Regions from separate parts of the Lysinibacillus sp. FSL M8-0337 genome, predicted to be linked through region 1. Evidence: predicted binding sites of a transcription regulator. Region 1 holds the regulator's gene; the other holds the start of a gene.
What was found. The regulator LexA, encoded in region 1, represses DNA repair genes until DNA is damaged. The targets are predictions, from matches to a motif close to CGAACATATGTTCG.
Positions count from the first base shown of each region.

Region 1 (4,441 bases):
ATAAAAAAGTGCCCCAAAGACGTGCCATTTCTATATGAAGGTGACAGGAACATGGATAGAAGCTGTAGAATTTTATCATTACAGTTCACTTGTATTGAATTCAAACACGAGTCAGAAACACCAGAAAAATGTAGAGTTTACTATTTCCGCGACCGTCGAGGTCACAACCTTTTGATAATGGACAATAAGCGCTATGTTAGTTTAGGAGGTAATAAAAATGGAAATGGCTTATACAATACTTGTATTCGTATTTGGGCTTGTATTTGGTTCTTTTTTTAATGTGGTAGGCTTACGTGTGCCGATGAAGGAGTCGCTAATCCAACCACCATCACACTGTACGACCTGTCAGAGGCAATTGACGCCTAAAGATTTAATACCGGTATTGTCCTATATAGTTTTAAGAGGCAAATGTCGTAGCTGCGGGCAAAAAATTTCATGGATTTATCCGCTAATGGAGCTGTTAACAGGGATATTATTTACCTTTTCGTATTGGCAATTTGGATTTAGTGAAGAATTTATCGTAGCTTTATTATTAATTTCATTATTGGTGATTGTTGTTGTATCGGATATTGCCTATATGCTTATGCCGGATAAAGTGCTCTTGTGCTTTTTGCCATTATTAGTGATTGGGCGTATGCTAGCACCTTTAACGCCGTGGTGGGATAGTATTGTAGGTGCTGTCTTTGGCTTTGGCATATTATATAGTATCGCAGTTGTGTCGCGTGGCGGGATAGGTGGCGGCGACATAAAATTATTCTTTTTACTTGGCCTTGTATTAGGGACAATCAACACACTATTGACATTATTTATAGCAGCCTTCATTGGAATGGTTGTCGGTATAATTGTGCTTCAAGTGCGGCAGCAAGGTAGAAAAACGCCGATTCCATTTGGCCCTTCCATCGCACTAGCGGCGGTTATAGTTTATTTCTATGGAAATGTCATAGTACAGTGGTATGTAGGATTATGGTAAGGAAGGAGATAGATAGATGAAACCAATTATAGGTATAACGGCGTTTGCGGAAGACGATTTATCATCGAGATTAAATGTAGCCTATAGCAATAGCATTATTGAAGCTGGTGGCATCCCACTTATTATTCCGCTGGGGGTAGAGGAAGATGCGGCACAAATTCTATCGTTAACGGATGGTTTACTTTTATCGGGTGGGCACGATGTTCATCCATTTGAATTTGGTGCTGAACCTTTGCCAAAGCTAGGACAGATACACCCAGAAAGAGATAAGGTGGAGCTGGCTTTACTTAACGCAGCCTTTACAAGGAAAATGCCGATATTCGGAATTTGTCGTGGTATTCAAATGCTCAATGTTGCATTGGGTGGAACGTTATACCAAGATGTTGATAGTGAATATCATAGTAGTAAGCTGCTAAAACATGCACAACAAGCGGCTCGTGGTGTTGCCACACATTATGTTCACATAACACCCCATACATTGTTAAAAACAATTATTGAAGAAGAAAAAATTGCTGTTAATTCCTTTCATCATCAAGCAGTAAATGTCTTAGCGGAGAAGCTAGTCGTTGCAGCAAAATCGAGTGACGGTCTAGTCGAAGCAGTGGTCCATGAAGAATTTCCGTTTTGTCTGGCAGTTCAGTGGCACCCAGAAGAACAGGCAATTGTAGGAGATATTGCTGCGCAAAAACTTTTTTCAGCTTTCGTTAAAGCGAGCATGTTATATAAAAGAGAAGCATAGTGAATGCTTCTCTTTTGTCGTGGAATTAGTATAAGAATGCATTAATGTACACGGCGATATAAGCCGACAACTTGTCCTAAAATCGAAACTTGGTCTACAATAATCGGTTCCATTGTAGCGTTTTCTGGTTGTAAGCGGAAATGATTTTTTTCTTTAAAGAAGCGTTTGACAGTTGCTTCATCTTCTTCGGTCATGGCTACGACGATATCACCGTTATCGGCTGTAGCTTTTTGCTTGACGATGACTAAGTCCCCGTCAAAAATTCCTGCCTCAATCATCGATTCACCCATGATTTCTAACATAAATAACTGATCTTCGCTTGTCCCGTAAATATCCGGTAAAGGGAAATATTCGTCGATATTTTCAATCGCTGTAATTGGTGATCCAGCAGTAACCTTCCCTACAAGTGGTACATGGATAACACTTTGCTTTTGAATTGAATCCTCAGGCTCTAAAATTTCAATTGCACGCGGTTTAGTAGGATCTCGTCGAATAAAGCCTTTTTGCTCTAAACGAGCTAAATGTCCATGAACTGTTGAGCTTGATGCAAGTCCAACTGCTTCACCAATCTCACGTACAGATGGTGGATAGCCCTTTGCGCGTACTTCTTCTTTGATAAACGCCAGTATGTCTTCTTGTCTTTTCGAAACTTTTTTCATGATTGCTCACCTCTTTTTTTCATATCATTCTTCTTACTAGATAGTATAGCAGAATGCGAACACTTATGCAAACATAGGTTCGAAAAGTGTTTGACAAAAACGTTTGTTCGCTTTATTATAAGAACATACATTCCGAACAAACATTCTAAAAAAGGGGATATGATGCATGGATTGGTTTAAAAAAAATACACATATTTCAATTTTATTGGGCGTAATTTTATTATTTGCAAGTTATCTTTTTATAACTGATCCTGGAGATATTACGTACACTGAAATTCATATAGAGCATGGCGATAGCTTATGGTCGTTAGCCGAACAATACCGTGGTAAAATGGGTACGGATGACTGGATTAAACTAGTGAAAGCCGAGAACGAATTACATAGCGTTAATATTGTTGCAGGGAAATCGCTCGTTATACCAGTAGTGGGTGACAATACGAAGCCCACCAATTCTATTGAAATTGCGAGAAGTGGAAAATGATGAATAAAAAACGAACGGCTGTACTTTACTGCCGGGTGAGCACGGAAAAAGAGACCCAAAGTTCTTCATTAGAACGACAACAAGAAGAATTGCTGCGTTATGCAAAGGAACAAAACTATGAAGTGATACAGGTTTTTCAGGACAAACATAGTGGGTATGATGTGGAACGCGAAGGTTTACTTGAGATGCTCGATTTTATTAAAGAAAACGAAATTCAAGCATTATTTGTACAAGATGAAACACGTTTAGGGCGTGGGAATGCCCGAATGGCTGTACTCCATTTATTGCAAAAAACAGAAACAGATGTTTTTTCGATGCGTGATGCGGGGCCTGTCCAATTAAATGAGATGGACACGATGTTGCTTGAAATATTAGCGATTGTAGAGGAGTATCAGCGTAAAATTCATAATGCGAAAATTCGCCGCGGTATGCGTCGAGCAGTAGAAAATGGCTATCGTCCAGAAAATAACTTGTCCAATCGTGGCAATCCAAATGGTCAGGAGCGCAAGGAAGTACCGATAGAAGAAATTGTGAAGTTGCGAAACCGAGGCTTTACTTTTGAAGAAATTGCAATGACAATGAGAGGTCTCGGCTTCGAAGTTAGTAAAGCAACCGTACATAGGCGCTATCAAGAACACAAGAAAGATTAGCAGGCAAATAATTTGCACTGCTAGTCTTTTTTTATTCTAGTCTTGAAGGGTAGTAGAGAGCTCAACTTTGCCATTCTTCCTGCAAAATAGCGTAATAGTACTCATCCCACCAATCGTCACCATAAGGTATACATTTTTTGAAAAATCCTTCACGACGCATACCGATTTTTTCCATAACACGATAGGATGCAATATTTTCGGGCTGACATGTGGCGATGATGCGATGAAGCTTCATTTTCGTGAAGCCATAATTTAATAGGGCTTGTGCTGCCTCTGACGCATAGCCTTTACGATAATATGCAGGATTTAACACCCAGCCAATTTCATATGTATGCTCGCCAAAGTAAGGATGGAATACGAGATGACCGATAACTTGTGACTGCTCACGTAAAACAATGGCAAAATGCTTTGCTTCGTCACGATTATCGGAAATAAATTTTTGCACTTGTTCTGCAGTTAAAACGCCTTCTGGCATATAGTGCATCACTGTTTGATCGGACATATAGTTAACAACAGCCCGCCAATCTTGTATTTCAAATTTTCGGATATGTAATCGCTGTGTTGTAATGTTCACATTATTTCCCCCCAATAAGTATTCATTATTAATAGTTATACACGACTAACATTTGGAAGTCATGTAAATTATGGCTAAGGTGTGTGATTAAGGGTTGGTATAACTGCATTTTAAGGGAAAGCATGCTATACTTTGCATACTGAAGTCATCAAGGTATTGAAAGGTGTGTAACGATGTTATCCAAAGAAAAAATTAATCGCATTAATGAACTAGCAGCAAAAGCCAAAGCGGGCAGTTTAACAGAGGAGGAAGCGAAAGAGCGTACGTCCCTTCGCAAAGAATATTTAGATACATTTAGAGCAACAATGCGCAATACAATTGAAAATGTTAAAGTTGTCGATCAAGAAGGTAATGACGTAACGCCTGAG
Region 1 is NZ_CP151996.1:1,258,234-1,262,674, forward strand. It holds gene MKY08_RS05650 (A24 family peptidase) at 218-970, shown strand; gene MKY08_RS05655 (gamma-glutamyl-gamma-aminobutyrate hydrolase family protein) at 987-1,709, shown strand; gene lexA (transcriptional repressor LexA) at 1,751-2,368, opposite strand; gene MKY08_RS05665 (LysM peptidoglycan-binding domain-containing protein) at 2,535-2,849, shown strand; gene MKY08_RS05670 (recombinase family protein) at 2,849-3,499, shown strand; gene MKY08_RS05675 (GNAT family N-acetyltransferase) at 3,561-4,073, opposite strand; gene MKY08_RS05680 (DUF896 domain-containing protein) at 4,247-4,441, shown strand, end outside.

Region 2 (4,441 bases), 900 kb from region 1:
GCCTTCTCGCTGTGAAGCGATACTAATAAGCATCGGCGTCGGTAGCATTTCTTGATGAAAGGTCGTAATAGCCACGTATAAAGAAGGCATAATTAATGCAAGCAAAATACCAAAAAAACGTAAAAGGCGGATTAGAGAACTAATAATCCAATTTTGGTAATAATCTTCTGCAGCTTGTAAAAAGGATGTAAATACGACAGGGACGGTTAACACTAGAGGTGTGCCATCCACTAATATTGCAATTCGACCTTCTAATAATTCACCGGCAATAACATCTGGGCGTTCTGTATTATAAACCATTGGAAATATGGAAAATTTCGAGTCCTGAATAAAATCCTCTAAATATCCAGTTTCTAATACGCCATCAATTTTAATTTTATCTAGGCGGTCAAGCACCTCTTGTACAATTTTGTCATTTGCTATGCCATTGATATACATAACAGCTACATCTGTTTGGGTTACCTCTCCTATGACCCGAGATTTTATCCAAAGATTAGGACTTTTTATTTTACGACGAATGAGTGCTGTGTTGGTCCGTAATGTTTCCGTAAAAGACTCTCTGGGCCCTCTAATCACAGATTCTGTTTGTGGCTCGGTGACGGCTCGATCTTTTGCGCTTTTAGTATCTGTCGCAATTGCCACGGATTGCCCTTCTATGACAATGACGGTCTCACCATTTAAAATGGACGTAAATAACGCGGTAAAATCATAAAGATCTTTCACATCACCTACCGCTAAACATTGTTTTTTCATATAGTCGTTTATGTTGTCAATTGTATTTTCCGGTTCGTTGTCAATTTCAAACAGTAGATTTTCTAGTATAAAATCCGTAATTACCGTTTTGTCGGATATGCCATCAATGTTAATAATAGCGATGGCCAAACAATCAAGTTTGTCGATAATCATTTCACGAATAATCACATCATTACTATGACCAAGTGCTTCTTTGATGGTAAAAATATTTTCTGAAAGAGAAGTGTGCAGTAAATTCGTTGCTGGATTTTGCTGTTGGGAGGTATTGTTGTTTTCTGAAACGGGCATTTATATTCCTCCTCAGAGTATAGATTGACTAGTATGAGGATGGTCAATTTTGCGAATAGCTAAACCAAACCGAGAAAACTTAAGATGGTTTAGTCTTGAAATAAAAAAACAGTATTTCCTTTCAATAGAGAAAGGAAATACTGTGTTATTTTATATAGTCATACTTTAATTCGTGAAGTTGTTCGTCTACATCAACGTGTAAGTTATAATCGTTAAAAAACCATAGATCTTTTTCGTCAATATAGTATGTTACATCGTCTACTACTGTTTGAACGCCTATCTCAATTGGTTCTTCACGTGTCATCCCTAGGGAAAAACCTTCATGAAAGGGACTTGAGCCGCCATATCTAGCGTAAAAGCGAATTGAATCACCTTTTTCGACTTCCATTTCATTTTTAAACCATTGTAAAGCTTGCGCTGTCAATGCGATATTCATGCGAGAACTCCTTTCGTTTTTAAAGCCATTTAACTTTTGGCTCCGTGCCATTTTTAATGCGCGAAATATTTGCTCGGTGTCGATAAATGATAAAGGTAAATAAAAAGGCTACTAAAATCCCTAATGCAAAATCGCCTGTCACAAAAAAATAGATTATCGAATAGATTAATGCTACAAGTGCCGCAATCATTGATGTGAGGCTGACAATTTTCGTGAGCTTTAATGTTACGATAAAAGTGATGAATAGTAAAATGAATAAAGGCCAAGAATAGCCTAGAAGGACGCCCGCTGAAGTGGCAACCGCTTTACCGCCACGGAAACTTGCAAAGATAGGGAACATATGTCCAATGACCGCAACAAGCCCTAGAATAAGTGAGTGAATTGTGACATCAGCAAATACTGGTAGTGTCACTAGTAACACGGCTGCTGTGCCTTTTAAAACATCCATAACCGTCACCACTAAACCCGCTTTTTTCCCTAATATACGGAAAGTATTGGTAGCCCCTAAATTGCCGCTACCATGCTCGCGAATATCTGTTTTGTAAAATATTTTGCCAATCCATAACCCGGAAGGTATAGAGCCGATAAGATAGGCACATAAAATAATAAGTCCGTTTAACATAGGTGGACTCCTTTCATCCAAATAATAACACTTGGTACTAATAGTTTGTAACAAGTATTTTACACTTTTTCTCTTTAATCTACAATGATATGAAGGAGATTTCATCATGAGCCTTGAATTCAATACAAAAGGAAATAGTACTTTATGATTTCAAAAGTCACAGGCTTATAATAGCTTATGTACGGTTATTCGGAACTAGTATTGTATTAATACCTAAGCGCTTTCTTAAAATATAGGTAAAATGGCAATTTTGTCAATCACACATTCCTTTGGTAGAATAGAAGTCTATCTGTAATTTCTCTTGTGAAGCTATTAAAAATCATCACTCAACAAAAAAGCCTACCACTGATGTTTTTGGTATGCTGGAGTGTTCAGTAATTAGAAGGCGTTCAATGCTCACTTTAGTGAAGATAGCGCCTCCTACAGTTGTTGTGGATTTTGTTTGGTAGTCAAGGCAGTAAGCTTATAATATTTGCTGACATTCATGACAGTAGCCTACCCTTGATTGGCCTCTAAACATAGTTCATAGAAGCAATTACGTTGTAGCGAAATTAAAAATTATATATATCTGTCACTAGCTATTGACAGGAAATGCTATTATTATTAGGATGAGAACGTAATCAGAACATGCGTTTGTTTTTTGGAGGGGAATCTTTTGGCGAATAAACAGTCACCTAGCGTCTATAATGATGACGCAATTCAAGTATTAGAAGGATTAGAAGCGGTGCGAAAGCGACCCGGCATGTATATCGGTTCCACAGATGGCAGAGGACTTCATCACCTTGTATATGAAATCGTAGATAATGCGGTGGATGAAGCACTTGCTGGCTTTGGTTCTCATATCATTGTCACAATTCATAAAGATCAAAGTTTAAGCGTTCGAGATTTTGGACGTGGAATGCCAACGGGTATGCATAAAATGGGCAAACCTACCCCTGAAATTATTTTCACAGTTTTACATGCAGGTGGTAAATTTGGACAAGGCGGCTATAAAACGAGTGGCGGCTTACACGGTGTTGGCTCGTCCGTTGTTAATGCCTTATCGACATTTTTAGAAGTGACGATTCATCGCGATGGGAAAAAATATAAACAGCGTTTTGAAAACGGCGGACATCCTGTGACGACTCTAGAAGAAATTGGTCAGACAAAGCAAACAGGAACACTTGTCCATTTCCTACCAGATGACACAATCTTCTCCGTCACTAAATTCAATTATGATACACTTGCAGAACGTTTACGTGAGTCTGCATTTTTATTAAAAGGATTAAAAATTGAGTTAATTGATCAACGCGAGGAAGGCAAAGGTGATGTTTTCTTTTACGAAAACGGCATTGAAGCTTTCGTTGCGTATTTGAATGAGGAAAAAGATGTCCTTCATCCTGTCAAATATGTAGAGGGCGAGCAAGACGATATCGAAGTTGAATTTGCCTTCCAATTCAACGATGGTTATTCAGAAACGATCTTATCGTTTGTAAATAACGTCCGTACACGTGATGGTGGTACACATGAAACCGGTGCAAAAGCTGCCTTGACACGAGTTTTCAATGAATATGCACGGAAAATAGGCTTACTAAAAGATAAAGATAAAAATCTAGAAGGGACAGATATTCGCGAAGGTTTAGCGGCAATCGTTTCTGTCCGTATTCCTGAACATTTATTACAATTTGAAGGGCAAACGAAAGGAAAGCTCGGTACAAGTGAAGCGCGTTCGGCAGTCGATAGCGTTGTCTCTGAGCAAATTTTATATGTGCTAGAAGAAAATGCGGAATTGTCTGCATCGCTTGTTCGAAAAGCGATTCGTGCTCAACAAGTACGTGAAGCGGCGCGAAAAGCACGCGAAGATGCTCGTAACGGGAAGAAAAGTAAAAAAGGAAGTACGATTCTTTCAGGAAAGCTAACACCTGCACAATCTCGTAATGCTGCGAAAAACGAATTATATTTAGTCGAAGGTGATTCTGCTGGCGGTTCAGCGAAACAAGGGCGAGATCGTACGTTTCAGGCGATTTTACCATTGCGCGGTAAAGTCATTAATACCGAAAAAGCGAAGCTCCAAGATATTATGAAAAATGAGGAAATTTCCACGATTATTCATGCTATTGGTGCTGGAGTCGGAGCGGAGTTCTCAGTAGAAGATTCAGCCTACGATAAAGTGGTCATTATGACCGATGCTGATACGGATGGCGCACATATTCAGGTGCTACTATTAACATTCTTCTATCGTTATATGCGCCCATTAATTGAGGCTGGCAAAGTATTTATTGCGTTGCCACCACTTTATAAAGTATCTAAGGGTGTAGGGAAAAAAGAGGTCATTGAATATGCTTGGACCGAAAATGATTTAC
Region 2 is NZ_CP151996.1:2,161,488-2,165,928, forward strand. It holds gene MKY08_RS10255 (spore germination protein) at 1-1,041, opposite strand, end outside; gene MKY08_RS10260 (HesB/YadR/YfhF family protein) at 1,187-1,477, opposite strand; gene plsY (glycerol-3-phosphate 1-O-acyltransferase PlsY) at 1,497-2,099, opposite strand; gene parE (DNA topoisomerase IV subunit B) at 2,755-4,441, shown strand, end outside.
Region 2: a site for LexA is predicted at 2,722-2,735, ahead of parE (DNA topoisomerase IV subunit B). Genes of this name have one in related genera too.